2 regions of the Pseudomonas sp. NPDC090752 genome follow, and region 1 is predicted to be linked to the other one. Evidence: riboswitches for the same ligand, from Rfam matches in the RefSeq annotation. Region 1 holds a riboswitch; the other holds the start of a gene.

The links. A riboswitch is a leader RNA that binds a small molecule or an ion and turns the genes downstream of it on or off. The one in region 1 is predicted to bind cobalamin.
Region 2: linked by a shared signal. The riboswitch ahead of cobW (cobalamin biosynthesis protein CobW) and the one ahead of ACZ6YA_RS21445 (TonB-dependent receptor) in region 1 are both predicted to bind cobalamin.

What each region holds. Positions count from the first base shown of each region.
Region 1 is NZ_JBVJLI010000018.1:100,446-109,212, reverse strand. It holds gene ACZ6YA_RS21475 (DUF1330 domain-containing protein) at 1-75, opposite strand, end outside; gene ribBA (bifunctional 3,4-dihydroxy-2-butanone-4-phosphate synthase/GTP cyclohydrolase II) at 154-1,275, shown strand; gene ACZ6YA_RS21465 (ABC transporter substrate-binding protein) at 1,584-2,609, shown strand; gene ACZ6YA_RS21460 (ABC transporter permease) at 2,606-3,523, shown strand; gene ACZ6YA_RS21455 (ABC transporter permease) at 3,530-4,339, shown strand; gene ACZ6YA_RS21450 (ABC transporter ATP-binding protein) at 4,359-5,507, shown strand; cobalamin riboswitch at 5,553-5,758, shown strand; gene ACZ6YA_RS21445 (TonB-dependent receptor) at 5,870-7,996, shown strand; gene ACZ6YA_RS21440 (acetyltransferase domain-containing protein) at 8,202-8,767, shown strand, end outside.
Region 2 is NZ_JBVJLI010000008.1:68,948-90,403, forward strand. It holds gene gspG (type II secretion system major pseudopilin GspG) at 1-374, opposite strand, end outside; gene ACZ6YA_RS13020 (lytic transglycosylase domain-containing protein) at 566-1,159, shown strand; gene ACZ6YA_RS13025 (sensor histidine kinase) at 1,258-2,715, shown strand; gene ACZ6YA_RS13030 (ATP-binding protein) at 2,887-4,383, shown strand; gene ACZ6YA_RS13035 (sigma-54-dependent transcriptional regulator) at 4,352-5,776, shown strand; gene ACZ6YA_RS13040 (hypothetical protein) at 5,892-6,194, opposite strand; gene ACZ6YA_RS13045 (GntP family permease) at 6,279-7,631, opposite strand; gene ACZ6YA_RS13050 (gluconokinase) at 7,744-8,283, opposite strand; gene gntR (HTH-type transcriptional regulator GntR) at 8,490-9,509, shown strand; partial or broken gene ACZ6YA_RS13060 (PAS domain-containing protein) at 9,610-10,392, shown strand; partial or broken gene ACZ6YA_RS13065 (methyl-accepting chemotaxis protein) at 10,498-10,929, shown strand; gene ACZ6YA_RS13070 (transporter substrate-binding domain-containing protein) at 10,904-14,179, opposite strand; gene ACZ6YA_RS13075 (response regulator) at 14,191-14,805, opposite strand; gene ACZ6YA_RS13080 (DUF1272 domain-containing protein) at 15,026-15,268, opposite strand; gene cobM (precorrin-4 C(11)-methyltransferase) at 15,335-16,087, opposite strand; gene ACZ6YA_RS13090 (cobalamin biosynthesis protein) at 16,110-16,520, opposite strand; gene ACZ6YA_RS13095 (CbtA family protein) at 16,520-17,230, opposite strand; gene ACZ6YA_RS13100 (CbtB domain-containing protein) at 17,240-17,425, opposite strand; cobalamin riboswitch at 17,533-17,755, opposite strand; cobalamin riboswitch at 17,912-18,121, shown strand; gene cobW (cobalamin biosynthesis protein CobW) at 18,221-19,288, shown strand; gene cobN (cobaltochelatase subunit CobN) at 19,292-21,456, shown strand, end outside.

The DNA of each region.
Region 1 (8,767 bases):
AGGCGCCCGCTGGGTGTACTGCTGATATTGCTCCGGGTCGGTCACATCCACGTGGGCGATCCAATACGCTTTCATCCGCTGCTCTCCTGTTGCCGAATTATTTATGTATGATGGTATACCATAATAATCACCCGACCACAGTGAGCGTGCAGCATGGCTTTCAACAGCATCGAAGAACTCCTCGAGGACTACCGGCAAGGCAAGATGGTCCTGCTGGTGGACGACGAGGATCGGGAAAACGAAGGCGACCTGCTGATCGCCGCCGAGCGCTGCGACGCCCAGGCCATCAACTTCATGGCCCGCGAAGCGCGCGGCCTGATCTGCCTGACCCTGACCGACGACCACTGTCAGCGCCTGGGCCTGGAGCAGATGGTCCCGGCCAACGGCAGCGTGTTCAGCACCGCCTTCACCGTGTCGATCGAGGCCGCCACTGGCGTCACCACCGGTATCTCCGCCGCCGATCGGGCGCGCACCGTGGCGGCGGCGATGGCGGCTGACGCCCGCCCTGAAGACCTGGTACAGCCTGGCCACATCTTCCCGCTGCGCGCCCGCGAAGGCGGTGTGCTGACCCGCGCCGGCCACACCGAAGCGGGTTGCGACCTGGCGCGCCTGGCCGGCTTCGCCCCGGCGTCGGTGATCGTCGAAGTGCTCAACGATGACGGCACCATGGCCCGCCGTCCGGACCTGGAAGTGTTCGCCGCGCAACATGGCATCAAGATCGGCACCATCGCCGACCTGATCCACTACCGCCTGAGCACCGAGCAGACCATCAAGCGCATCGGCGAGCGCGAGTTGCCGACGGTGCATGGCGCCTTCCGCCTGGTCACCTACGAGGACCGTATCGAAGGCGGCGTGCACATGGCCATGGTCATGGGCGATATCCGCCGCGAGCAGCCCACCCTGGTGCGCGTGCATGTGATCGACCCACTGCGCGACCTGGTCGGCGCCGAATATGCCGGGCCGGCCAACTGGACATTGTGGGCGGCGCTGCAGCGGGTTGCCGAGGAAGGCGCCGGGGTGGTGGTGATTCTGGCCAACCACGAATCCTCCCAGGCGCTGCTCGAGCGTGTACCGCAGCTGACTCAGCCCGTGCGGCCTTACCAGCGCGGGCAGTCGAAGGTGTACTCGGAAGTCGGTACCGGCGCGCAGATTCTTCAGGACCTGGGTGTGGGCAAGCTGCGCCACCTGGGGCCGCCGCTCAAGTATGCGGGGTTGGCGGGGTATGAGTTGGAGGTGGTGCAAAGCATCCCGTTCGAGCCCGGGATGTTGAGCTGAAACGGGGCACTTGTGGGAGCGGGCTTGCCCCGCGAAGGCGGCAGTGAATCCACCGACGCCTTCGCGGGCAATCCCGCTCCCACAGTGTGCCAAGCAGGGTCGAGAGATTAGTGATGGCCGGTCGCCTTATCCTCTTGCCAAAAGTTTGGAATACCATAATATGATATCCCGTAGACCTTAAAATTGCAGGCCGGCACCTACACTCAAGAACGGCCACTGACACTTTGTTTTAGCTGCTCCCCGAATACTGTTGGCGGGCGCGCCCAAAAAGCCCCGCCTCGAATAACAAAAGCAACGAGGGCGTAACCATGCTGTTGAGCAAACGTGTAACCGCAGTGCTGTCCGCCAGCCTGCTGACCCTGGCCTGTCAGGCCGTGCAGGCCGCCGACAGCCTGAACTTCGTCAGCTGGGGCGGGACCACCCAGGACGCCCAGAAAGAAGCCTGGGCCGTACCTTTTACTAAATCGACCGACATCAAAGTCGTCCAGGACGGCCCGACCGACTACGGCAAGCTCAAAGCCATGGTCGAGAGCGGCAACGTGCAGTGGGACGTGGTCGACGTGGAAGCCGACTTTGCCTTGCGTGCCGCCAGCGAAGGCTTGCTCGAACCCCTCGATTTCAACCAGATCAAACGCGACAAGATCGACCCACGCTTCGTCAGCGACCACGGCGTCGGCTCGTTCTTCTTCTCGTTCGTGCTCGGCTACAACGAAGGCAAGCTCGGCGCCAACAAGCCGGTGGACTGGACCGCGTTGTTCGACACCAAGACCTACCCCGGCAAACGCGCCCTGTACAAATGGCCAAGCCCCGGTGTGCTGGAACTGGCCCTGCTGGCCGACGGCGTGACGCCCGACAAGCTCTACCCGCTGGACCTGGACCGCGCCTTCAAGAAGCTCGACACCATCAAGAAAGACATCGTCTGGTGGGGCGGTGGCGCCCAGTCGCAGCAACTGCTGGCCTCCGGTGAAGCCTCGCTTGGGCAGTTCTGGAACGGCCGCGTCTATGCCCTGCAGCAAGATGGCGCGCCGGTGGGCGTGAGCTGGAAGCAGAACCTGGTCATGGCCGACTTCCTGGTTATCCCCAAAGGCGCCAAGAACAAGGACGCGGCCATGAAGTTCCTGGCCAATGCCAGCAGTGCCGAAGGCCAGGCCGAGTTCGCCAACAAGACCGCCTACGCCCCGGTCAACGTCGACAGCGTCGCCAAGCTCGACAAGGACCTGGCGCAGAACCTGCCGACCGCCTACGCCCAGGACCAGGTCACGCTGGACTTCGCCTACTGGGCGAAGAACGGCCAAGCCATCGCTGCGCGCTGGAATGAGTGGTTGGTCAAATGAAAGTCGCCATCAACGCCCTGCAGAACGCGCAAGGTGCCCCCACGGGCACCGGCGCCCCGCAAACCGCACCCCGGCGCGAACCCATGAGCCGGCGTTGGAAAGGCAGCCGTAACCTGCTGCCGGCCCTGCTGTTCCTTGGCCTGTTCTTCTTCGCCCCGCTGATTGGCCTGCTGCTGCGCGGGGTGCTGGAGCCGGTGCCGGGGCTGGGCAACTACGAGCAGCTGTTCGCCAACTCGGCCTATGCACGGGTGCTGTTCAACACCTTCTCGGTGGCCGGTGTGGTCACCCTGATCAGCGTACTGCTGGGCTTCCCGCTGGCCTGGGCGATCACCCTGGTGCCCAACGGCTGGGGCCGCTGGCTGTTGAACATCGTGCTGCTGTCGATGTGGACCAGCCTGCTGGCGCGCACCTACTCGTGGCTGGTGCTGCTGCAGAGTTCGGGGGTGATCAACAAGGCGTTGATGGCCATGGGCATCATCGATGCGCCGCTGGAAATGGTGCACAACCTGACCGGCGTGGTGATCGGCATGAGCTACATCATGATCCCGTTCATCGTGCTGCCGCTGCAGGCGACCATGCACGCCATCGACCCAATGGTGCTGCAGGCCGGCTCGATCTGCGGTGCAAGCCCATGGACCAACTTCTGGAAGGTGTTCCTGCCGCTGTGCCGCTCGGGGCTGTTCTCGGGTGCGCTGATGGTGTTCGTGATGTCGCTCGGTTACTACGTCACCCCGGCCTTGCTCGGCGGCGCGCAGAACATGATGTTGCCCGAATTCATCATTCAGCAGGTGCAGTCGTTCCTCAACTGGGGCCTGGCCAGCGCCGCCGCCGCACTGCTGGTGGTGATCACCCTGGTGCTCTTCTACCTGTACCTGAAGCTGCAGCCGGAATCCCCGGTCGGCAACGCGAGGTAATCCGCCATGCTTCTGTCTCCCAATGCCATGGGCCGCCCGCTGCGCACGGGCCTGTACCTGACCACCGGGGTCATCGCGGCGTTCCTGCTGCTGCCGGTGGTATTCATCATCCTGCTGTCGTTCGGCTCGTCGCAGTGGCTGGTATTCCCGCCACCGGGCTGGACCTTCAAGTGGTATGTGCAGTTCTTCGCCAACCCTGAGTGGATGGATGCTGCGCTGGCCAGCCTCAAGGTGGCCGTGCTGACGACCATCGCCGCCGTGTTGCTGGGCCTGCCTACCGCATTTGCCCTGGTGCGTGGCCGTTTCCCCGGCCGCGAGATGCTCTACGGGCTGTTCACCATGCCGATGATCGTGCCGCTGGTGATCATCGCCGTTGCGGTCTACGCGCTGTTTCTCAAGCTGGGCTACACCGGCACGCTGTTCGCCTTCGTGGTCAGCCATGTGATCGTCGCCCTGCCCTTCACCATCATCTCGATCATCAACTCGCTGAAGCTGTTTGACCAGTCGATCGAGGATGCCGCGGTGATCTGCGGCGCTTCGCGCCTGCAGGCAATTTTCAAGGTGACCTTCCCGGCGATTCGCCCGGGGATGATCGCCGGCGGCCTGTTCGCCTTCCTGGTGTCGTGGGATGAGGTGGTGCTCAGCGTGATGATGGCCAGCCCCGACCTGCAAACCCTGCCCGTGAAAATGTGGACCACCCTGCGCCAGGACCTGAGCCCGGTAATCGCCGTCGCCTCGACGCTGCTGATCGGCCTGTCGCTGTTGGTCATGGTCATTGCCGCCGCCTTACGCCGGCGCACCGAAGTCAACGCTTGATTGCGCGGAGAAAACAACAATGAGTGCAGTGATCAAAGACAACGCGCATAGCCAGACCCTAGTCAGCCTGCGCGGCCTGAACAAGCACTACGGCGACTTCACCGCCGTGGACAACCTGGACCTTGAGATCCAGGACGGCGAGTTCCTCACCTTCCTCGGCTCCAGCGGCTCGGGCAAGTCCACCACCCTGTCGATGCTGGCCGGCTTCGAAACCCCCAGCAGCGGCGAGATCCTGGTCGAAGGCCAGTCGCTGGTGAACGTGCCGCCGCACAAGCGTGATATCGGCATGGTGTTCCAGCGCTACTCGCTGTTCCCACACCTGAACGTGCGCGACAACATCGCATTCCCGTTGGCCATCCGCAAGCTCGGCGCCGCCGAGATCAACAAGCGGGTCGACGCCATGCTCAAGCTGGTGCAACTGGAGAAATTCGCCCACCGCAAGCCCTCGCAGATGTCCGGTGGCCAACAGCAGCGCGTGGCGATTGCCCGAGCGCTGGTGTACGAGCCGCGCATCCTGCTGATGGACGAGCCGCTCGGCGCGCTGGACAAGAAGCTGCGCGAAGACCTGCAGGATGAACTGCGCCAGCTGCACCGCCGGCTGGGCATCACCATCGTCTACGTGACCCACGACCAGGAAGAAGCCATGCGCCTGTCCCAGCGCATCGCCATCTTCAGCCACGGCAAGATCGTTGGCCTGGGTACCGGTTACGACCTTTACCAGAACCCGCCGAATGCCTTCGTCGCCTCGTTCCTGGGTAACTCGAACTTCCTGCGCATCAAGGCCAGCAGTCATGGTGCCGGCAGCTTTGAAGGCCAACCGGTGGCGATCCGCCTGACCCCAGGCCTGGCGGCCGGGCAGGACGCGCTGATCATGGTGCGCCCGGAAAAGGCCCTGGCCCTGACCACCGAGCAGGCCGCGCGCGAACCGTTGCCCGCGGGCTGGAACGAAGTCGTCGCCAAGGTCGGCGAAGTGCTGTTCCTCGGCGAAAGCCAGACCTGCCACGTGATGACTCCAGGCGGCACCGAACTGACGGTGAAAGCACTGTCGGCTGCCGGCATGCCGATGCAGCCTGGCGATACCGTGAAGGTCCGCTGGGCGGTGGCCGATGCGTGCATCTACACCGAGTGGGCGGAAAGCGACCTGAGCAAGTCGGCCGGCGCACACTGACCGTCACGGCAGGTAAATGATTGACGCGCGCCCCGACCAATGGTCAGATGCGCGCCAGTTTCAGGTGTCCTGCGCCGCCGTGCGCAGGGTGAAACGGGAAGCCGGTGCGTCGTGGTTCACGACAAGTCCGGCGCTGCCCCCGCAACGGTAAGCGAGTGAGGCCTTCGACACACCACTGTGCGCCTGCATGGGAAGGTGAAGGCGTCCTGACCCTCGCAAGCCCGGAGACCGGCCTGAAGCTTCACTTGGCAACCCGCGGTGGGCGGGCGCAGGCCGGTATCCGCGTGCGCGCCTGCGTGCGTGGTTGTGCCTTTGCGTGTTTTCCACCGGGATCCATTCATTCCTGCTGTTAGTGGAAAGACATGTCCCGTTCCCTCAAGCTCCACCCCCTGGCGGCCTGCCTGGCCGTCGCCCTGCCAGCCCTGGCCGATGACCATGACAACACCGTGCTGGCGCTGCCTTCCACGGCCATCACCGACACCCTCGATGCACACCAGGTCGACCTTGCCACGCCGACCCAGGCCGGCTCACGGCTGAACCTCAGTGCCCTGGAGACACCGGCCAGCACCAGCACGATCACTGCCGAGCAGATCCAGCAACGCAACAACCTCACCGTGCAGGACGCCGTGACCCGCTCGCCGGGCATCACCTTCGTCGGCAGCCCCGGCGATGGCGGCACCGGCCTTTCGGCACGCGGTTTTACCGGGCATGGCTCGGTGATGACGCTGTTCGACGGCGCGCGCCTGTATACCGGTGCCGGCACCCAGACCTTCCCGGTCGACCCGTGGATGGTCGAGCGCATCGATGTGATCCGCGGCCCGGCTTCGGTGCTGTATGGCGAAGGCGCCACCGGTGCGGTGATCAACGTGATCCCGAAAAAGCCCTTCAGCGGCGACATCCGCAACCACCTGCGCCTGGGCTACGGCTCCTGGGACCGCCAGCAACTGGGCCTGGACAGCGGCGGCAGCCTCAGCGAACGCCTGAGCTATCGCCTCACCCTCAACCAGCAGGCCGGCAACGGCTGGGTCGACCGCACCGACTCGCGCAGCCTGGCCCTGAGCGCCGCACTGCGTTTCGACGCCAGCGACGACCTCAGCTTCACCCTGGCCCACGAGCGCGGCGATGCCGAGCCGGCCAATTACTATGGCACGCCACTGATCGATGGCCATTACCGCAGCAGCCTGCGCAAGAAGAACTACAACATTCAAAACGATGTGCAGCGCTACCATGACGAGTGGACCCGCTTCACCACCGACTGGACGATCAACGACCAACTCAGCACCAGCAACCAGCTCTACTACATCAAGAGCCGCCGTCACTGGCGCAACGCCGAGGACTACAGCTGGGACGCCGACCGCGAGCAGCTGCTGCGCCAGAGTTACCTGGAAATCAAGCACAACCAGGAGCAGATCGGCGACCGCCAGACCTTCACCTTCGACCATTCGCTGTTCGGCCTGGCGAGCAAGACCGTGGTCGGCGCCGAGTACAACAAGGTGCGTTTCAACGTCGACAGCAACTCGCCATACAACGATGTTGGCGGCGACTACATCGACCCGTGGCAGCCGGCACCCGGGTATTTCCACAGCGACTCGCCGACACGCCCGCAAACCCTGTCCACTACCCACACCTTCGCCCTGTTCGCCGAAAACCGCCTGCAGCTGACCGAACGCCTGTCGCTGGTGACCGGCGTGCGGCGCGACCAGAACCACATCGACCGCGACAACCTCATCAACGACACCCGCAGCGACCGCAGCCTGAACGGCGGCAACTGGCGCGCCGGGCTGGTGTTCGCAGCCACCGACAACCTGTCGCTGTACGGCCAGTATTCCACCAGCGAGGACGGGGTGAACAACCTGGTCAGCCTCAGCCCGACGCAGATGAACTACGACCTGACCGAGTCGAAGCAGACTGAGCTGGGCCTCAAGCAGCGCTTCTGGGACGGTCGCGGCGAGTGGACGCTGGCCGCCTTCCATATCGTCAAGAAGAAGCTGCTGGTGGACGACCCGCTGACCCACGAGAAACAGCAGGCTGGACAGCAGACTTCCGATGGCCTGGAGGCGACTCTGGAACTGGCCTTGCCGCAACAGTGGCAGGTCTCAGCCAATGCTTCGCTGGTGCGTGCCAAGTATGACGACTTCGACGAGTTGGTCGGCGGCGTGCCCCAGGACCGCGCCGGCAACCGCCCAGCCAACGTGCCACGGCGTACAGCCAACCTGTGGCTGAGCAAGGGCTTCGGCCAGCAGGTCGAGGCTGGCATTGGCGCGCGCTATGTGGACGAGCGTTATGCCAACACCGCCAACACCCAGCGTGCGCCGGGGTATACCGTAGTCGATGCCAGTATCGGTTGGCAGGTATTGCCGGATGTGCGCATGGGGTTGCAGGTGAACAACCTGTTTGACCGGGAGTATGTGGCGTCGGCCTTCAGCGGTACGCAGTGGATCATGGGCGTGCCGCGGTCCTATTTTGCGACGGTGGATTACAGCTTCTGATGTAGGTTGCCTTTACCGGCCTCTTCGCGGGCAAGCCCGCTCCCACAGGTTCATCACTGAACGCGAGACAGTGGAGATCCTGTGGGAGCGGGCTTGCCCGCGAAAGGGCCAATATGAACAACACAAAAACAACTTTCATACTCAAATGAAATAGTTATAAGATAACGTTTCATTTGACATTCATTCCTGCCTGCGACCCTCTTCCATGACAAGCGCCGCCGCCACCCCCACCCTGCTCACCCAGCGCCTGCAGAGCATCGACGCCTTGCGCGGCCTGGTGATCCTGTTCATGCTGCTCGATCACGTTCGCGAGACGTTCTTCCTGCACCGCCAGGTCAGCGACCCGATGACCATCGACGCCACCGACCCGACACTGTTCGCCAGCCGCACCCTGGCCCACCTGTGCGCACCGGTGTTCGTGCTGCTGACCGGCCTGTCGGCCTGGCTGTACGGCGAGAAGTACCAGGGCCGCAGCGATGTCTCGGCGTTCCTGTTCAAGCGCGGCCTGTTCCTGGTGGTGCTGGAGTTCACCCTGGTCAATTTCGCCTGGACCTTCCAGCTGCCGCCCAGCGTGATCTACCTGCAAGTGATCTGGGCCATCGGCGTGAGCATGATCGCCCTGTCACTGCTGGTGTGGTTGCCACGCCCTGCCCTGCTGGCCGTTGGTGCCGCGATCATCGCTGGCCACAATTTGCTCGATGGCCTGCACTTCGGCGTGGAGTCGGCCATGCATGTGCCGTGGGCGATCCTGCATGACCGTGGCTGGCTGGA
Region 2 (21,456 bases), on a different contig from region 1:
TCCTTGCCCATCGACAGCAAGTCGTACTCGCCGCCATTTTCGCCCGGCTGCCGGTAGATATAAGCGCGGCCCCAGGGGTCCTGGGGCACGGCTTTCTGCAGGTAGGGGCCGGTCCAGCGCGCCTCGCCACTGGGTGCGGCCACCAACGCCTGCAAGCCCTGTTCACTGTTGGGGTAATGGCCGACTTCCAGGCGATACAGGTCCAGGGCCTTGCCCAGGCCCTCGATCTGCGCACGGGCGACCTTGGCCTCCGAGCGCCCGAGCTGGCTGAAGTACTTGGGTGCGACGATGCCGGCCAACAAGCCGAGCACCACCAGCACCACCAGCAGTTCGAGCAGGGTGAAGCCGAATTGATGTTTGGGTTTGCGCTGCATGGTGAAGCCCTCCTGCATGGGGACGTGCTTGCCCAGGGTATCGCTGCACCATGCAACAGCCGTGCACGTCTGCCTCGGGGCCTTGCGCCATGCGCCATGGCAAGCGGCACAGTGCTTGCGTCGTAACCGCAAAGCCCGGGTTTTCCGGGGCATTTCCCCCACATCGGGGGCACGGCGGGGAGGCGACCGACATGCGTGGGATTATCCTGGGACTGATCTGGCTGGCAGGGGCAACCGCCCAGGCCGATGTCTACATCTCAATCGATGCCAAAGGTGGCTACGTACTGACCAACGTCCATCGGCCGGGGCGCCACTATGAACGGGTGATCAGTGAACCCGTTACTCAGGCCGGGCCGACCCATGCGCAACTGATCACCGGCCGACCGTACGCCGACCTGGTGGCCACTGCAGCGCGCAAGCACAACGTGCCCCCGGCGCTGCTGCATGCGCTGATCAAGGCCGAGTCCGGCTATAACCCCAAGGCCCGTTCGGCAGCCGGCGCGGTAGGGCTGATGCAACTGATGCCGGGCACGGCGAAGGAAATGGGGGTAGAGGATGCCCTCGACCCTGAGGACAACGTGCTGGGTGGCGCGCGCTACATCAAGCGCATGCTGACCCTGTTCGACAACGACATCACCCTGGCCGTGGCGGCCTACAACGCCGGCCCCGATGCTGTCCTGCGCCGTGGGGCGGTGCCGCCGTTCGCCGAAACCCGGCGCTATGTGCCCAACGTGCTGCGTGAATACCGCAAGTTGCAAGGGCTGGCGGCAGATTCGCCGTTGTGATGATGGCGCACCTTGCATCGGCATGATGGAAATCAGCGCAATGCAATCCCCAACTCTGGGCTATAACCTTTCACAGGTGCTCAGCAGTGGAAGCCGCCATGGACATCGTCCCCCGTTCCGACACACTGGAGACGCTTGCCAGTCCAGACGCCGGCACCGCGCGCAAGCCCTTCGACCTGCTGCGCTGGTATGCCTGGGTCAGCCTGGCCTTCATTCTGTCGGTGGCGGTCGGGCTGGGCCTGATCTCCAGCCGCTTCATCATTGACGAAAGCGTCGAGCGCGACGCCTTGCTCACCGCCCAGTTCATCACCTCCATCGCCGATGCCGAAGTGCGCCATGTGGCCATCCCCAATGTGCGCACCATGGGCGAGCTGCTCGACCCGCGCACCGACCACGCCGCCTTGCCCGGCGTGACCCCGCAAGCGCGACGCAAGGCACGTGGGGAATTTCTCGACCATATCGCCCACCTGCCGGACATGCTCCTGGCCAACATCTACGCCCCGGACCGCACGGTGATCTGGTCGAGCAACCCGGCACTGATGGGCAAGCTGATCGAAGGTGATGACGACCTGGACCGGGCTTTCGAATACAAGATGCGGGTCTCTGCCAGCTATCACAATTTCGAACAGGCACGCGCCGAACAAAAATTCGTGACCCCGCCCGAGCAGTTGTTCATCGAGAACTACATTCCGTTGTTCGATGCCGATGGCGAACGGGTCACGGCAATGGTGGAGATCTACAAGGAACCTCACGACCTGATCGTACGCATCGAACATGGCCTGATCCGTATCTGGCTGGCCATCATCATCGGCGCCGGCCTTGTCTACCTCGGCCTCTACGGCATCATGCGCCGCGCCGCACGGTTGATGTCGGTGCAGCAGAAGCGGCTGATCAGCAACGAAACCTATGTGGCATTGGGAGAGGTGTCTTCGGCCGTGGCACATAGCCTGCGCAATCCGCTGGCAAGTATCCGCTCCAGCGCCGAACTGGCCCAAGTGTTCGACGAGGGGCACGCGCAGCGCAACATCGATGAAATCATCAGCCAGGTCGACCGCATGTCGCACTGGATTCGCCAGCTGCTTCAGTCGTTGCGGCCGCTGAATGACGAAGCGGTGGCCGTGGACCTGCCTCAGGCCTTGCAAGACAGCTTGCAGAGCTTTGCCGTGCCGCTGGCGCGCAGTGGCGTGACCCTAGACCTGCAACCCTTGCCAGCAGTGCAGGTACTCGGCCAGCCGGTGCTGCTCGGGCAGATTTTCAACAGCCTGATCGACAATGCCCTGGAGTCGATGGAACAGGGGGGCAGGCTGCGCGTCGAGGTGGTTAAGCACGATCGGCGCAGCGTCACCCTGCGCCTGTCCGATTCCGGTAAAGGCATGAATGAACGCCAGCAGCGCATGGCCTTCAGGCCTTTCTTCACCACCAAACAGGGCGGATTGGGCGTGGGTCTGGTGCTGGTGAAACGCATCATGGAGCGCTTCGGCGGGTCAGTGAGATTGAGCAGCAGAGAAGGGCATGGCACCCGGGTCTCACTCAATTTCAGGTTGGCTGATGCCTGATAACCCCTGTCATGTTAAGTGGGTAATGAATACCCAAATGTGGGGGGGTAATCTCGAATCAAATACAGGAAAATTATTTAACTTATTGAAATATAGGAATTTAAATTTTATGTGTTGTTGTGGCTAATTTTTTGCAACGGTCAAACGCATTCATAGGGCGGGAACGAAGCGATGCAGACGCTGGATACGGATGTGCTCGACAGGACTTCTGCGCAACCCGGCAGCGGCTTAGCCGCTCCCCTTCGCGAGTTCAATCTACTGCGCTGGTTTTCCGTGATCAGCCTGTTGATCATTGCCTCTGTAGCGGTTGGCCTGGGCTATGTTTCGACGCGCTTCGTGGTGCGTGACAGTGTCGAACGCGACGCCATGCTCACCGCCCAATTCATCCAGGCCATGGCCCAGGCCGAGGTGCGCCATTCGCAGCTGCCGCCCGGCACCACCATGGGCGAGCTGCTCGACCCGCGCCTGGATCAGCAACATCTGCAGGTCAGCCCGGCGCTGGCCGAGTCGACCCGGACCGAGTTCCTCGATCATGTCGAGCACCTGCCCGACACGCTGCTGGCCAACGTCTACGCTCGCGACCGCACCATCGTCTGGTCCACCAACGCCGAATTGATCGGCAAACGAATTGCCGCCGATGGCGACCTGGACCGTGCATTCCGTTCGCGCAAGGCAGTGTCGGCCAGCTACCACAAGGCCGAAGAGGACCGCGAGGAGCAGAGGTTCGAGCGCGAGCCGCACTACCTGTTCATCGAGAACTACATCCCGTTGTTCGACAGCCAGGGCGAACAGGTCATGGCGATGGTCGAGATCTACAAAGAGCCGCAGGACCTGATTCGGCGTATCCAGCGCGGATATGTGCTGATCTGGGCTTCGACCCTGGTGGGCGGGGCGCTGATCTATTTCGGCCTGTTCTGGATCGTGCGGCGTGCGGCGTCGATGCTAAGCCATCAACAGGAGCGGCTGGTGGCCAGCGAAACCTATGTCGCCCTGGGCGAGATGTCATCGGCGGTGGCGCATAGCATGCGCAACCCGTTGGCCAACATTCGCTCCAGCGCGGAACTGGCGCAGGAAATCGCCAGCCCCCAGGCACAGCAGAACATTGTCGACATCATCAACCAGGTTGACCGCATGTCGCGCTGGGTGCGCGAGCTGCTGGTGTCGCTGCGCCCGACCAGCGACAGCGCCGAGGCCGTGGACCTGGTGGCTGCCATCGACGACACCCGCCAGGCCTTTACCCGGCAGATCGAGCGCAACGCGGTGCGGTTTTCCTTCGAAGGGCCGCCGGTGCAGTGGGTGGCCAGCCAGCCGCTGCAGTTGTCGCAGATCCTCAACAGCCTGTTTTCCAATGCCATCGAAGCCATGCCAACGGGCGGTGAGTTGCGCGCCCAAGTCAGTGTCCAGGATGGCCAGCGCGTCGAATTGCTGCTTACTGACACCGGCAAAGGCATGACCAAGCAGCAGGAACGAATGGTCTTCAAGCCGTTTTTCACCACCAAACAGGGCGGCCTGGGTGTGGGCCTGGCGCTGGCCAAGCGGATCATGGAACGTTTCGGCGGCTCGGTCAGCCTGAGCAGCCGTGAAGAGGAAGGAACCCGCGTCAGCCTCACTTTCAATATCGCAGCGGGAGGGGAACATGGAGCACAGCATCCTGGTAGTCGAGGATGATGAAATCCTTGCCAATAATATTTCTACCTATCTGAACCTCAAGGGCTTCGAGGTGACTGTCTGCAATACGGCCGAGCTGGCGCTGGAGCAAATCAAGCGCGTCCAACCCGATGCGGTGCTCACCGACAATTCGCTGCCGGGCATGAACGGCCACGACTTGTTGCGCACGCTGGTGGTGCAGGCACCGGAGCTCAAGGTCATCATGATGACGGGCTACGGCAACGTCGAAGATGCCGTGCAGGCGATGAAGGAGGGCGCGTTCCATTACTTGACCAAGCCGGTGGTGCTGGCCGAGCTGAAGCTGACGCTGGAGAAGGCCCTGGCCACCGAGCGTATGGAGCGCACGCTGACGTTCTATCAAGAGCGCGAGGCGCAGAAATCCGGGCTGCAGGCGCTGATCGGCGAGTCGCCGGCGATGCTGACGCTCAAGCACACCTTGCGTCAGGTGCTCGATGCCGAGCGGCGCATGGCCAGTGATGACCTGCCTCCGGTGTTGGTCGAAGGTGAAACCGGCACCGGCAAGGAGCTGGTCGCCCGCGCGCTGCACTTCGACGGCTTGCGCAGCAAGGGGCCGTTCATAGAATTCAACTGTGCGTCGATCCCGGCCAACCTGCTGGAAGCTGAGTTGTTCGGCCATGAGAAAGGTGCCTTCACCGATGCCAAGGAGCGCCGCGTAGGGCTTGTCGAGGCGGCCGATGGCGGCACGCTGTTCCTCGATGAAATCGGCGAAATGGACCTGGTATTGCAGGCCAAGTTGCTCAAGCTGCTGGAAGACCGCAGCATTCGCCGGATCGGTGCGGTCAAGGAGCGTAAGGTCGACCTGAGGGTGATCAGCGCCACCAACTGCAACCTGGAACAGATGGTGCAGCAGGGCAAGTTTCGCCGTGACCTGTTCTTCCGTCTGCGCATCATCGCCTTGAAGGTGCCACGCCTATACGCGCGTGGGCAGGACATCCTGTTGCTGGCCAGGCATTTCCTTGCTCATCATGGGCGCCGATATGGCAAACCGAATCTGCGCTTCAGTGCCGAGGCCGAGGGCTTGATGCTGAGTTACAGCTGGCCGGGCAACGTGCGCGAGTTGCGCAACATGCTGGAGCAGACGGTGTTGCTGGCGCCCAACGAGGTGGTGCAGGCGCATCAGCTGAACTTGTGCATGACCTTGGTCGACGAGCCGATGGCGCAGCCGACGGCCACCTTGTACGAAATGCCGCGGCACGAACCGGAGCCGGGCACCAGCCTGCCGGACATGGAGCGGGACCTGGTGTGCAAAACGCTGGATCGCACGGATTGGAACGTCACCAAGTCGGCACGGATGCTCGGGCTTTCGCGGGATATGCTGCGCTACCGAATCGAAAAACTGGGCCTGACCAGGCCCGACAAGCGACAGTGGTGATGATGTCTGCACCGGTTTCTTCACGGGCAATCCCGCTCCCGCAGGGTCAGCGCTGAAATCAACACCAGCGCCATACCTGTGGGAGCGGGCTTGCCCGCGAATAGGCCGAAACTGACTAACGCTGCCCGCCGTCCGACCCGGTCCCCCCCTGCGCACCATTACCTTCCGACCCACTGCCATCCATCCCCGGCAAATCGCGGTTGTCATTCTGCTTGGCGGGCGGACTTTCCGGGTCATTACCCTGAATGCGCGGGTCAGTAGCCCGCGGCATGGGCTTTTCGATCGGGTTGAGGGTGCTGTCCACACCCGGCTTCGGCGCCGGGTTGTGTGGGTCGTCGGGGTAGGTCGTTCCCGTGCCGACCGCAAGGGCCATCGGCGCGGCGAGCAGGGCGGCGAGCAACACACTGGTGCGGATCATGGGCAAACTCCTTTGCGAGGGTAGGGCTTGTACAACTGTTCGGCCCTACCCCAGGCGCCAAGGTGCCATCACCCCGATCAGCGGTCACACCACCGTCGACAGCGCCATGATGAAGATGATGCCGACCACCGAAAGGATGGTCTCCATCATGGTCCAGGTCTTCAAGGTTTCGGCCACTGTCATGTTGAAGTACTGCTTGACCAGCCAGAAACCGGCATCGTTGACGTGGGACAGGATCAGCGAGCCAGCACCGGTGGCCAGCACCAGCAGTTCCCGGTTGACCCCGGGCACCAGGTCGATCACCGGGGCAACGATACCGGCACCAGTGATGGTCGCGACGGTCGCGGAACCTGTGGCGATGCGGATCACCGCCGCTACCAGCCAGGCCAGCATGATCGGGGAAATTTCTGCCTGCACGGCCATCTGCCCGATCACATTGCCGACCCCGGTATCGACCAGCATCTGCTTGAAGCCGCCGCCTGCGCCGACGATCAGCACGATGGCTGCGGTCGGCGCCAGGCTCTGGTCGAGCATCTTCATGATCTGCTGGCGGCTGAAGCCACGCGCCGAGCCGAAGGTGTAGAAGGCCAGCAACAGGGCGGCGAGCAGGGCGGTGATCGGGTGACCGATCAGGTCCATCCACTGGCGGACGATATGCTCGGCCGGCAGCACCACGTCAGCGAAGGTCTTGAGCAGCATCAGCACCACTGGCAGCAACACGGTGACCAAGGTAATGGTGAAGCTCGGCAGATTGCTTTGGTCGGACTCCTTGGCAATCTGGTCCATCAGTTCTTGCGACGGGTTGCCGGGGATGTAGCGGGAGATGAAATTACCGAACAAGGGGCCGGCAATGATCGCCGTGGGCAGCGCCACCAGCAGGCCGTAGAAGATCGTTTTGCCAATGTCAGCCTTGAAGATGCCGATCGCCAGCAGCGGGCCCGGGTGCGGAGGCACCAGGCCGTGCACCACGGAAAGGCCTGCCAGCAGCGGGATGCCGATCTTGATCAGCGATACGCCCGAGCGCCGGGCGACGATGAACACCAGCGGAATCAGCAGCACGAAGCCGATTTCGAAGAACAGCGGGATGCCGACCAGGAAAGCGGCGAACATCATGGCCCAGTGCACGTTCTTCTTGCCGAAGGCGCGAATCAACGTTTGCGCGATCTGGTCGGCCCCCCCGGAGTCGGCCATTAGCTTGCCAAGCATGGTGCCCAGGGCAAGGACGATGCCGACGAATCCAAGCACACCACCGAAACCGTCCTGGAACGATTTCATGACCTTGGCCACCGGCATGCCGGAGGTCAGGCCGAGAAAGCCCGCGGCAATGGTCAGGGCGACGAAGGGGTGGACCTTGAAATGGGTGATCAGCAGGATCAGCCCGATGATGGTTACCAGGGCATCGAGCAGCAGGTAGGTATCTGTAGCCAGTCCGAACATGGTTTTAAGGCCTCGGTCTTATCGTTGTTTTTGGCGTTGCTTTAATTGAATCTTCGCCGCTTTCAGGTGTCGAGACAGCGCTGTCTTAGGTGAGCTGGAAAAACCGCCGGATTCAGGCGGTTCGCGCCAGGCTCCGCTCACCGCAGGGCTTTAGCCAGTCGTCGACCAATCCGGCGAGCATGACGAGGGGTAGCGTGGCATCCAGGGCCAGGGTCATTGGTTCCCCGCGCGGTGACTCAAGGGCAGCGAACTGGCTGTCAATCAGGCTCGCCGGCATGAAGTGGCCGGGGCGGGCCAGTACGCGCTTTTCCGCTTCAGCGGGGGTAAGCTCGAGGAACACGAATACCAGTCCTGGCATCGCATCGCGCAGCGTGTCGCGGTAACTGCGCTTGAGTGCCGAGCAAGTGAGGATCGGGCGCTCGCCGGCCTTGACCGTAGCCTGCAGCTCCTCGCCCAGGCGCACCAGCCAGCCGGCCCGGTCGTCGTCGTTCAAGGGCGTGCCAGCGCTCATCTTCTGGATATTTTCGGCAGGGTGGAACGCGTCGCCCTCGATCAGGCGGCCGCCGCTTTTTTCAGCGATGGCAGCACCCATGCTACTTTTGCCGCAACCGGCTACGCCCATCACCACAATGGCGGACAGGGGAGAATTCATCAGTACCTCCTGCGGGATGAGGTAGCGCTGTCTCGGCACAGACGAAACGCCACCTCTCCGTGTTATTGATCTTGTCGTTACGCAGTATGGACGCTTGGCAGGGGGCGTGTAGTGGCCACCACCAAAGATTACATTGCCTGCGTCCTGAGACAGCGCTACCTTAGTGGCCGTTCCCCTCCCTTGCAAGTAGTAAAATTACAACACACATGTCTCGATCTGGCTCCCGCACTACCGGTCGTCCCACCCTGGCAGAAGTGGCCAGGCTGTCCGGGGTCTCCCCGATTACCGCCTCACGCGCGTTGCGCGGAGTGAGTACCGTTGCCCCAGATTTGGTGGAAAAGGTGCTGGCCGCTGCAGCCAGTCTGGGTTATGTGGCCAACCCGGCGGCCCGGGCACTGGCGTCTGCGCGTAGCCAGTCGGTGGTAGTGCTGATTCCCTCGCTGTCCAACCAGTTGTTCATCGACACCCTTGAAGCCATTCACGAGGTAATGCGCCCTCGCGGGCTTGAAGTGCTGATTGGCAACTATCACTACGATGTCGACGAAGAAGAAAACCTGATCCGCAATTACCTGGCGTACCAGCCGTGCGGCATGCTGCTAACGGGTTTCGACCGCAGCGATGCCGCGCGGCAGATGCTGGCGGCCAGCGGGGTGCCTTGCGTGCACATGATGGAACTGGGCGGTCAGCCTGGTGCTTTGTCTGTCGGGTTTTCCCAGCAGCAGGCCGGGCGTGCTGCGGCGCGGCACTTGCTTGAGCGCGGCCGGCGACGTCTGGCGTTCATCGCCGCGCAGCTCGACCCTCGGGTGATGCAGCGAGCCGAAGGATTTCGCCAAGCGCTGGCCGAAGCCGGCATGGCCGACACGGAGCTGGAGATCCTCTCGCCCCAGCCCTCGTCCATTGCCCTGGGCAGTGAGCTGTTCAGCCAGTTGCTGGCCCAGACGCCCGATGTGGATGGCATCTTCTTCTGCAACGACGACCTCGCCCAGGGCGCAGTGTTACAGGCGCTGCGCCAAGGCATCGAGGTTCCGAGGGCAGTGGCCATGGTCGGCTTCAATGACTTGCCAGCGTCTGCGCACATGGTCCCGCGGCTAACTTCGATTCGTACGCCCAGGGCAGCCGTTGGTCGGGGTGCTGCGCAGGCATTGCTGGCATTGCTCGACGGCAAGCGAGTGGCGACCGCACAGCAGGACCTGGGTTTTGAGTTGATGGTGCGCGAAAGCTCCTGACTTTTCTTTGTCACTAATAACTAAGTGATAGCAGTGTGCTTGCACGCCTGCGGCGCCGATCTATGCTCAGGAAACCCCGCGCATAAAGGACCCCGGCGCCATGTTCGATTTTCATCGCAAGTCTGATCTGATCGAAATTCAGCGCACTCGCCAAGCCCTTGCTGAAACCCAGGCAAAGCTTGCGGCAATCAGCCGTAGCATGGCCATGATCGAGTTCGCGCCCGACGGCACCATTCTCGATGCCAATGCGCAGTTTTGCCAGGCGATGGGCTACAGCATCGAGGAGCTGCGCGGCAAGCACCATCGGCTGTTCTGCGACCCGGCTTACGCCAAGACTGCCGAGTACCAGCAACTGTGGCGCGAATTGGGGGAGGGCAAGGCCATCAGCGGCACGTTCGAGCGTGTCGATAAGGGAGGCCGTGAGGTGTGGCTAGAGGCCAGCTACATGCCGGTGCTCAACGAACGTCAGCAAGTCACCAGCGTGATCAAAGTGGCGGCCGATATCAGCCAGCGGGTCAAGGATGAGCACGAGAGCCAAAGCCTGCTCAAGGCCATTGGCCGCTCCATGGCCGTGGTCGAATTCACCCCCCAGGGCCGGGTGATCCAAGCCAACCAGAATTTCCTCGCCACCATGGGTTATCGCCTGGAAGAGGTGGTGGGTCGGCATCACGGGCTGTTTTGCCTGGCGCATGAGCGTGAATCGGTCGGCTACCGGGAGTTCTGGGCTTCGTTGAACCGTGGTGAGTACCACTCGCACCGCTTCGAGCGCGTTAACAAGCAAGGCCAGACGGTCTATCTGGAAGCCTCCTACAACCCGATCTTTGACAGTAAGGGCCGGCTGTATAAGGTGGTCAAGTTCGCCAGCGACATCACCGCGCAAGTCAGCACCCAGCAGAGCGCCGCCGACGCTGCCCATGCCAGTTCAGTGCAGACCGATGCTTGCGCGCGCAAGGGCACCGAGGTGGTGCAGCAGACGGTAGAAGTGATCGAGCAGATTTCCCAGGAACTCAACGACGCGGCGCGCAGCATCGACGCGGTGAGCAAGCAGTCGGATGTGATTGGGCAGATCGTCCTGACCATTCGCGGGATCGCCGACCAGACCAACTTGCTGGCCTTGAATGCCGCCATCGAGGCCGCCCGCGCCGGTGAGCATGGGCGCGGCTTCGCCGTAGTCGCCGATGAAGTGCGCAACTTGGCAGCCAGAACCAGCAAGGCCACCCTGGAGATCGTCGATGTGGTGCGACAGAACCACGACCTGTCACTCACTGCGGTGGCCAGCATGCAGTCCAGCCTGACCCGCACGGGGCGAGGCGTTGCCCTGGCCAATGAGGCCGGCACAGTGATCATGGAGATACAACAGGGCTCACGCCACGTTGTCGACGCGATTAGCCAGATCAACTCGACGCTGCAATTGCACTGAGGGCCTCGTCCAGTTCGTGCTGCAAATGCTGCAGGCTGGTTTTCAGTTGCAGCCGCAGCGCGTCGGTGGGTAAGCCCTCGGCCTGGGCCTGTTCGATGGCCTCGCAATCCTGCACCACGCCCCGCACCTTGAGCATCTTGGCGCCGCCCTTGATGCGGTGGGTGACCGTGCGCACCGCGTCGCAGTCCGGGGCGTTGCCAAGTGCGTGTAGCGCGGCAAGATCTTCGCTGGCGCTGTGCGACAGTTGTTCGAGTAGGCGCCGTACTAACTGATCATCGTCCAGGGTCAGATGGCGCAGTTCGCTCAGGTTGAAGCCGCTTGCCGTAGGCTTTGACGCCTTCGGCTCTGGGTGAGCCTGCGGCACGTGAAGGCGGAGTGCTCGCAGGCCAATCGGCTTGAACAGGCAGTCATCCATACCGCTGGCCAGGCAACGTGCTCGTTCTTCGGCCTGGGCGTTGGCAGTGACGCCCAAGATCTTGCAGGCAGGAATTGAAAGTACCTGCTCTTGCTGGCGAATCCTGCGGGTGAGCTCGTGGCCATCCATTACCGGCATGCTGCAGTCGGTGATGACCATGTCAAAACGTGTGACTTGCCATTGAGCCAGCGCCGTTTGACCATTTTCGGCCAGGGTTACCTGATGGCCCAGGCTGTTTAGTTGTTTTTCCAAGAGCAGCAGGTTGGCCGGGTAATCGTCGACTACCAGAATCTTCAGAGGCCCCGTTGCGATTTCCTGATTAGGCAGGTTGGGTTCGATGGGCGTGGGTGGTTCGCTGATAGGCAGGTCCATTTGGACCAAAACCCGGGTGCCCACGCCTTCGACGCTTTGCAAGCTCAAGGTGCCGCCCATGAGTTCGGCCAAGGTCCGGCTGATCACCAGGCCCAGGCCGGCGCCCTGGCTCGACCTGGGGCCTTTAGCCTGTGCGAAGGCATTGAACAGACGAGCCTGGTCCTCCAGGCCAATGCCGATGCCGGTGTCCCGCACGCTGAGTTCCACATGAATGAGACGGTCAGCGCTCTGCGACTTGAGCAGAAGGGTGGCTTGTACCTCGCCGTGGTCGGTGAATTTGATGGCGTTGCTCAGCAAGTTGGAGAGGATCTGTTTGAGCCGCGTGGGGTCCACCAGCATCCATACCGGGCCTTTTGGCAGCTCGTCCTGCAGTTTCAGTCCTTTGGTTCGGGCATTGCCCTCGAACACCCTGAGGGTGGTGCGGACCAACTCGACCAGGTCGGTGGCCACCGGTTGCAGGGTCATGTGACCAGACTCCACGCGTGAGATATCCAGAATATCGCCGATCAGCGCTAGCAGGCCGACGGCCGAATTGTGCGCAGTCTGCAGCGCCAAGGCATCGCAACGTCCGGCTCGGCTATCTTCGAGCGCCATTTCGAGCAAGCCAATGACTGCATTCATGGGGGTACGGATCTCGTGGCTCATGGTCGCCAGAAACGTACTCTTGGTCTGGCTGGCTTGCTCGGCATCGTCCTTGGCCTGGCGCAATTGTTCAAGCAAGCCGCGGCTGAGCGCCAACTGCGCCTGCAGTGCGCGCTGGGCTTCGGTGCGTTGGTGGATCAGCTTGCGCAGGTAGCTGTTCCAAAACACCACGCCGGCCAGTAGCAATGCAGACAGCACCAGCACTTGCAGCGCCAGCGTGCGGTAATTGCGCCATGGGCTGTCACTGACCACGGTGCTGTTGCGCCAGCGATTGATCAGCTGGTCGAGCTCTTCCGGCGGAATGCTCAGCAGGGCCTTGTCAAGAATGGCCTGCAGTTGCGGCTGGTCGGGAGCGACAGCGAACGCGGCGATCGCCGGGTCGTCCCCTAGCACGCTGGCAATGCGCAATTTGTCCTTGAAGACATGGTTGATGTAGTACGCCGCGTTGATGTGGCTGCTGTAGGCGACATCCGCGTCGCCGTTGGCCACGGCTTCCATTAACCCCAGCGGGTTGTTCACTTCGACCACTGTGGCTTGCGGGTATTGGCGTTGCACGTCGGCTCGCAACGGCGACCCACGCAGCAGGGCTATGCGCTGTCCATCCAGGCCTCTGGCCTGCAAAGGCCAGGCGGCCTGGCTGCGCGTGACCAGTACTCTGGGACTGACCAGATAGGGACGGGTATAGCGCAGCTGTTCGGCGCGCTCGGTGCCGTAGCCCAAGGCCCCGATCATTTGCGCTTCGCTGTGTGCCACCTGCTCGACCATGGTCTGGACCGCGTTGCGTTCGGTAAGGTTGAACTGCAGGCCGGTACGTAGGGTGATTTGCTTGAGCAGGTCGATGGTTATACCGCTGGCACGCTGCTGGTTATCGTTGAACGTCAAGGGCGCGAGCGCAGTGTCGACCAGTACGCTAACGGTTGGATGGCTGTCTATCCAGGCCTGTTCTTCAACAGTCAGTGCAGAGAGGTGGCGCTCGAGCAGCAGGCTGGTGTTGCCACTGGTCCAGCGGCGCAGGATGCTCAACCGTTCGCTTTCGTTGATTCTCGCCAGGGCGGTATCGATCAAGCGTCGCAAGCGTGGGTTGTCACCGGCCAGGGCAAAGGAAAAGCTCGCGGCCGGCACCTGGCAGAAATGGTCGATCTTGACCATGCCCTGGTAGCTTTTGCCGATCAGGAAGTCGGTGCTGATCGCGTCGCCCAGATAAGCGTCGGCCTCGCCCAGTTCGACGGCTGCAAGGCCCGCCAGGGTGGAACGGTAGAAACTCAACTGCGCGCTGGGGTAGAGACTGCGAACGGTCTCGCCGGGCAGGTAGTGATCGACCATGGCCAGTCGCAGGCCCGCCAGGTCCCTGTTGTGTTTCAGCGTACGGCCTTCGCGGGTGACGATGACTGGCATGTCGTCGGCATAGGGCAGGCTAAGGCTGAGCTGGGCATCCGCGGCCTCGAAAGCGTTGGAGCTGCCCAGCAAGTCGATAGTGCCCTCACGCAGGGCGGCGATCGCTTCATGGCGGCTGGCAAAGCGCCTGACCTCGATCGGCACGCCCAACTGCTCGGCGATCAGCCCGGCGTAGTCGGCGCTCAAGCCTTCATAATCATTCGGGCTGATGTTGATTTCGAACGGTGGATAGTCGGGCCGTGAGCTACCCAGTAGCAGAACCTTGCGCTGCTGCAGCCACTGGCGGTCCTGAGCGTCCAGCTGTAACGGTGACGTAGCGCTGATGGCCCTCGCCAGTAACTGGCGCGGCTCGGCATCAGCCAGCGTTGCGGCTGGGCAGCAGGCCAGGCTGATAGCCAGTAGCAGGCCAACCAACGTGCGCTTCATGATGATTGCGCTCAGTTGACGTTGTTGCGCTTGGCCAGATCCACCATCTCGACCAGTGACTCCGTCTTGAGCTTGTCCATGATCCGGCCCCGGTAAGTACTGATGGTCTTGGCGCTCAGGTTCATCTGACTGCCGATGTGCTTGTTGTTTTCGCCGTTGGACAGCCGTCTCAGCACTTCCATCTCACGGTTGGACAGGCTGCCCAGGCGTGTCGGCTCACTGTCCAGCGTATTGCTGTTGACTGCCATCTGCGGGAAGGTGGAATAGCCCTTGACCAGGGCCTTGAGCGCAAAGACGACGGCGTCGAGGTCTTCGCTCTTGGTCACGAATGCGCCAATACCGGCATCCAGGCAGCGGCGTACATACAAGTCGGTGGCCTGGCCGGTCAGTACCATGATCTTGGGCGAATGCTCGAGCTGCTGCAGGCGTTTGATCACCTCCATCCCGTCGAGACCAGGAAGGCCGATGTCCAGGACCACGACGTCGGGTTGCAGCTTGCGTGCTACCTGCGCCACTTCGCTGCCGTTGTCGACTTCACCTATGACTTGAAAGCGCTCGCGCTCAAGCAGCATGCGTACGGCAAATCGAACGGTTGAGTGGTCATCGACGATCAGCACGGTTGTCATGAGGATAACTCCTGTCGGAATGTGGGCCGTTTCCCTGGGCTAATCAGGAATACGTCTGCAAGATCTTTCTGCAGCGCAGCACGATACGTCCATTCCGACGCCTTGGTAATGGCGAGTATAGATCCGTTGACTAATGAGGTTGGCGTTGTCGAAAAATCCTACAAAAATGCCTGAAAACAGGCATCTTCGGGTTGAATTCGACGTCACTTGCAATGATTGGTTACTTACAGCCAGCGTGGGGTTTCAGGACGCGCTGGGTCGAAGCAGGATTGTTACTCAAGGACTGGCCGACGCGGGGGGGGCGAGCAAGCAACTGGCCGGAGCAGTTGGGGCAGCGACCATGGAAGTGAGTGTCGGCACAACGGCGGCAGAAGGTGCATTCGAACGAGCAGATCAGCGCATCAGGGCTATCGCCCGGCAGATCGACATTGCAGCATTCGCAATTAGGGCGTAGCGCCAGCATGGGCATGACTCCAGTCCGTGGTTAGGAACCTGGAGTCTGCTCCGGCCATTGGCTGCTTGGCAACGGTTAGTCGCCTGGCCGATAGAGGTGCGAATGTCCGGCGCGATACAAGGCAGAGGCGGTGAACGGCGCGTCACCCAGCACGTGCCCGACGAGGATCAGTGCCGTGCGACGAAAGCCTTTGGCGCCAACCTGTTCGACGATATCGCCGAGGGTGCCGCGCACCCAGTCCTGGTCCGGCCAGGTCGCGCGGTGCACCACGGCCACAGGGCAGCCGCTGCCGTAATGGGGCAATAGTTCGTCGACGATCCGTGCCAGGTGCTTGACACCTAGGTGGATGGCCAAGGTGCTGCCATGCCGGGCAAGGTCGCCCAGTTGCTCCCCGGCTGGCATCGGCGAGCTGTCGCCGTAACGCGTGAGGATGACGGTCTGCGCTACTTCCGGCAGGGTCAGCTCGCAGCCCAGCAAGGCGGCGCTGGCGGCGGTGGCCGTGACCCCGGGGATGATCTGGTAATCGATACCCTGTTCGCGCAGGTGGTGGATCTGCTCGCCGATAGCCCCATACAGACTGGGGTCGCCACTGTGTACGCGGGCCACGTCCTGGCCTTTTGCATGCGCTGAGCGCATGGCGTCGATGATTTGTTCCAGGTGCAGTTCGGCACTGTTGATGAGCGTTTCGGCCTGATGGCCTTCGAGTACGGCGGCGGGTACCAGGGAGCCGGCGTATATGATCACTGGGCATTGACGAATCAGCCGTTGCCCCTTGACCGTTATCAGTTCGGGGTCACCGGGGCCGGCACCAATGAAGTAGACCGTCATGAGAAATCCTTGGATGTTGCGATTAATCGCCGCAGGCGAGGGCGAGGGTGGCAGTGCCGAGCGTCTGCCGTGTCACCCGAAGCGTGACACGGCCGTGATCAAGATGCGCCAAGGCCAGCGCTGTGCTCTCCGCAACGCCCCAGCAGCCACTGTGGGCGAAGGCTTTCGCGGAGCGGTGGCTGAGCAGGGGCTCGAACGCCTGCAGCTGGTTGGCCTCGAATATAACCAACGGCAGGTTGAGGCGTTTGGCAAGTTGTTGCAGGCCACGCTCGTCGGCTTTCAAGGCGATGCTGGCGATGCCCTGCAACGCAGACAGCGCCAGACCATGGCGGTCCAGCGCTTGGCGCAGCAGGGCGTCGAGCGCATCCGCCGGGCAGCCTCGGCGGCAACCGAAGCCGGCGTACAGCGCCACCTGCGGCTGTTCGCTGGCCATCAGGCCTGGCTTGAGCGGCGATACAACCAGGCACTGAGCAGTCCCAGGGCCAGCCAGAAGGCGGCATTGGTCAGCCACGAAGCGATCTTGAACTGAGTTTCCAGGGCTTCAGGGGCCAGGCTTGCGTGGACATCGGGCTGTGGTGCGCCAATGACATGGGGCATCACCAGCAATGCCACGCCGAGCGCCTTGAGCAGCCAGTGCCGGGCAAACACCAGCAGCGCCAGGCCGATGGCGGTGCTGGCAGCGGTACCGATCCACCAGCTCTGACGCAGGCCGAGGTCGGCGGCGGCAGTGCCGGGCAGCTCAGGCGGCAGTCCCAGAGTGGGCGCCAGGCAGAACACGGCGAAGCCGGCCAGGCCCCAGAGCGCGCCAGTGCTGACTCGGTTGGGCTCGCGCAGGCTGTACAGGGCCGCGAGAATCAGCGCAAAGCCGACGGCGACGACCAGGTTGCCACCGGTGGTGGAGAGGATGCGCTGCCAGCCGTCTTCCGGCGACCAGGCCTCTTCGCTGTGTTCATGCCCGGCTGCATGTTCATGGGCAACGGCTGCTTCACCGTCATGGCTGTGCTGCTCGACGGCAGGCGCCGCCGACTCGTAGGTTTCCGCCTGCAGAATCAGCGGAGCCACCCAGAAACTTTGCAGCAGGGTGAGCAGCAAGGCTGCAAGCAGGCCGCTGAACCCGGCGGTGCGGGCAATGCGCTTGATCATGGGGCGGTCTCAGTGGCAGGGGAAGGCGGCGCTGTGGCGGGTGTCGTGCGCGGCATTGTGCACGGCTTCGAGGTGCGAAAAACCGGCGAAGTAGACCAGGCACAGGCCCAGCAGGCTGGCGGCGGCGGCGATGACCACGCGCTGGCTGAGGGTGACGGGAGTGGCGATAGCGTGCTTGGTGCTGGTGATGGGCATGACGCGTTCCTCTGCTTTGCTTTTGTATGGGCAACGGGGCACAGGCGAGCGCGACAACCCCGGGCTTGAATGGCCCAGGGGAATGCGACAGCGCCCGCCCACCGCGGGGTGTTCATGAACGCCAGGCCGGTCTCCGGGCTTGCGAGGAGGAGCAGGGCTCCTGGTAAAGCGTCACCTTCCCATGCCGTACTGCGTGGCACAGTGGTCCAGACGTTTCACTCGCTTACCGTTGCGGGGGCAGCACCGGGTTTGTCGCGCCCTGGTGAGGGCTTGCGACGCACCGGTTTCCCGTTTCACCCCCGTGGGGGCACCTGAACGCGAGGTGTAAGGAGAGCACGGGGGAGGGTTTGCGTCAATTGGTGAGGTGGTGTGTAGTGTTCGCTTGAGTTTTATGTTGCTCTTGAGATCGAGCGCCGCCCGCGCGGCGCTCGATCTCAGGGGCAGCACAAATCTCAAGCCATGAGTTGACCAGCCACCACCCCCCGCGTAGCCTTGCCGCTTCGAGGTTCTTCGGCCACGCCGAAGCTAAGACGGGAACGCGGTACAAGCCGCGGCTGCCCCCGCAACTGTAAGCACCGAAACGGATCGACACAGCCACTGCGCCCTGGCGCGGGAAGGCGTCATCCCGCCAGCCCCTGTTCAATGAGGGGGCGCAACGGTGCAAGCCAGGAGACCTGCCTCGTGACGTTTTCGACTTTCAACCGGGCGGGGTGATCCGGTGGCGAACGAGCCCGGCCACCTGGCCCGCGGCTTTCGTCCCGCATGCCCGCGCCATCCTGCCAAGGGCAACGCGACATGAAAACACTGGCCAAGCTCCCCGTCACCATCGTCACCGGCTTCCTCGGCTCGGGCAAGACCACCTTGCTCCGGCATATGTTGGACAACGCCCAGGGCCGCCGCATCGCGGTCATCGTCAACGAATTCGGTGAGCTCGGCATCGACGGCGAAATCCTCAAACAGTGCAGCATCGGCTGCACCGAGGAAGAGGCCAGCGGCCGGGTCTATGAGTTGGCCAACGGCTGCCTGTGCTGCACCGTTCAGGAAGAGTTCTTCCCGGTAATGCGCGAGCTGGTGGCGCGCCGCGGCGACCTCGATCACATCCTCATCGAAACCAGCGGCCTGGCCCTGCCCAAGCCGCTGGTGCAAGCCTTCCAGTGGCCGGAAATCCGTAACGCTTGCACGGTTGATGCGGTCATTACCGTCGTTGACAGCCCGGCCGTAGCCGCCGGCACCTTCGCCGCCTATCCGGACCAGGTCGACGCCCAGCGCAAACTCGACCCCAACCTGGACCATGAATCGCCCCTGCATGAGCTGTTTGCCGATCAGCTGGCCAGCGCCGACCTGGTGGTGCTGAACAAAGCCGACCTGATCGACGCCGAGGGCCTGGCCAAAGTGCGCGCTGAGGTTGCCGAAGAACTGCCGCCTGCGGTCAAGGTGATCGAAGCCAGCAGCGGGCGCTTGCCGCTCGAAGTGCTGCTGGGCGTGGGCGCGGAGTCGGAGGCGCACATCGATGGCCGCCGTACTCACCATGATTCGCACCACGACGGCGACGATCATGACGACCACGACCATGACGCCTTCGATTCCATCTCCATTGACCTGCCTGAGGCCGACGAAGCCCTGTTGCTCGATGCGCTGACGCAGTTGGTGGTGGAGTTCGGGATCCTGCGCGCCAAGGGCTTCGCGGCCATCCCCGGCAAACCGATGCGCCTGCTGGTACAGGGCGTGGGCACCCGCTTCGACAAGCACTTCGACCGCGCCTGGCGTAGCGACGAGCCGCGCATCACGCGCCTGGTGCTGATCGGCCAGGACCTGGATGCCGTGCAATTGGAAGCGCGCCTGCGCCAAGCCCTGGGCGCCTGACCCATGCACCTGCTGCGGACCCAGCCCGGCGGTTTCGTGCCGGACGACAGCATCGCCGACCTCGGCCAGACGCCCGCCGAACTGGTGATCCTCTGCAGCGGCGATTCGCACCTTGCATTGCTCGCTGAAACTGCCGAGCAACTGCCGGATGACTACCCCAGCCTGCGCCTGGCCAACCCCATGCAAGTGCAGAACCATGCCTCGGTCGACCTGTACATCGACGAGGTACTGCGCCATGCCAAGGTGATCCTGGTGTCGTTGCACGGCGGCGTCGGTTACTGGCGCTATGGGGTCGAGCAATTGGTCGAACTGGCCTCGCGCGGGGTGCAGTTGATCCTGGTGCCGGGTGACGACCGGCCCGACCCCGAGCTGACCGGCCTTGGCACGGTCACTGGCGAGCCGGCCGAGCGCCTGTGGCATTACTTGCGCCAAGGCGGCAAGGCCAACGCGGTCAACCTGTTCAAGTGCCTGGCCAATCAGTGGCTGGGCCGTGATTACAGTTGGGATGCGCCGCAGCCATTGCCACGCACCTCGATCTACCACCCGCACATACCCGCTGCCGCCCTGGAGGACTGGTACGCCCAATGGCACCCGGAACATCCGGTGGCGCCGTTGCTGTTCTATCGCTCGCACCTGCAGGCGGCCAACACCGCGTTCATCGATATTTTCTGCGAACGGCTCCTGGCCGCCGGGCTCAACCCGCTGCCGATCGCCGTCGCCAGCCTCAAGGAAAGCACCTGCCTTGAGCAGGTTGAAACTTGGCTGGACGAAGTGGGCGCCGAGGTGCTGATCAACACCACAGGCTTTGCCCTGTCCAGCCCGGAACGCCCCAACCTGCGACCGTTCCGGCGCGACATACCGGTGCTGCAGGCGATCTGCGCGCAGGACAACCAACCCGGCTGGGAGGCTAGCGAGCAGGGCCTGGGCGCCCGCGACCTGGCGATGCACATTGCCTTGCCTGAACTGGACGGGCGCATCATCACCCGCCCGGTGAGTTTCAAGGACATGGCCTGGCGCAGCGAGCGCAGCCAGTCCGATGTGGTCTGCTACCGCGCCCACCCCGAGCGTATGGACTTCGTCGCCGAACTGGCGCGGCGCTGGGTCGAATTGGCACGCCTGCCCAATGGGCAGAAACGCGTGGCGTTGGTGCTGGCCAACTACCCGACCCGTGATGGACGCATCGGCAACGGCGTCGGGCTGGATACGCCTGCAGCGGCCCTGAACATCCTCAAAGCCCTGCAAGCTGAAGGCTACCCGCTGGCCGAACTGCCAAGCAGCGGCACGCAACTGATCCACCAGTTGCTTGGCGGTGTCACCAACGATCTTGAACACCTCGACCAGCGCCCTTGCGCGCAAAGCCTGAGCCTGGCGGATTATCAGGCTGCCTTCGACCGCCTGCCCGAAGCTAACCGCCAGGCCGTGCTGGAACGTTGGGGCCCGCCCGAGCAGGACCCGATGTACCGCAGCGGCCGTCTAATGGTCGCTGGCCTGCGTTTTGGCCTGACCTTCGTCGGTATCCAGCCGGCGCGTGGCTATCAGGTCGACCCCAGTGCCGTCTACCACGACCCGGACCTGGTGCCGCCGCACGGCTACCTGGCGTTCCATTTCTGGCTGCGCCATGCCTTCGCTGCCGATGCGGTCATCCATGTCGGCAAGCACGGCAACCTGGAGTGGCTGCCCGGCAAGGGCGTCGGCCTGTCTGCCCAATGCTGGCCTGATGCGCTGCTGGGCCCGCTGCCGAATATCTATCCCTTCATCGTCAACGACCCGGGCGAGGGTGCCCAGGCCAAGCGCCGCACCCAAGCGGTGATCATCGACCACCTGATGCCGCCGCTGACCCGTGCCGAAACCTACGGGCCACTGCGCCATCTAGAGCAACTGGCCGACGAATTCTACGAAGCGCAGATGCTCGACCCACGGCGCGCCCGAGAACTGCAGGGCGACATTCTTGACTTGGTGAAGGCCAACCACATCGACCGAGAACTGCAGCTGGAAGGCCAGTTGGATGATGCCGACGTGTGGCTGCCGCGCCTGGATACCTACCTGTGCGACCTCAAGGAATCGCAGATTCGAGACGGTTTGCATGTATTTGGCGAGTCCCCGCAGGCACGTCTGCGGATCGACACGTTGCTGGCACTGCTGCGAGTAGAGCGCGGCGATGGCCGGGG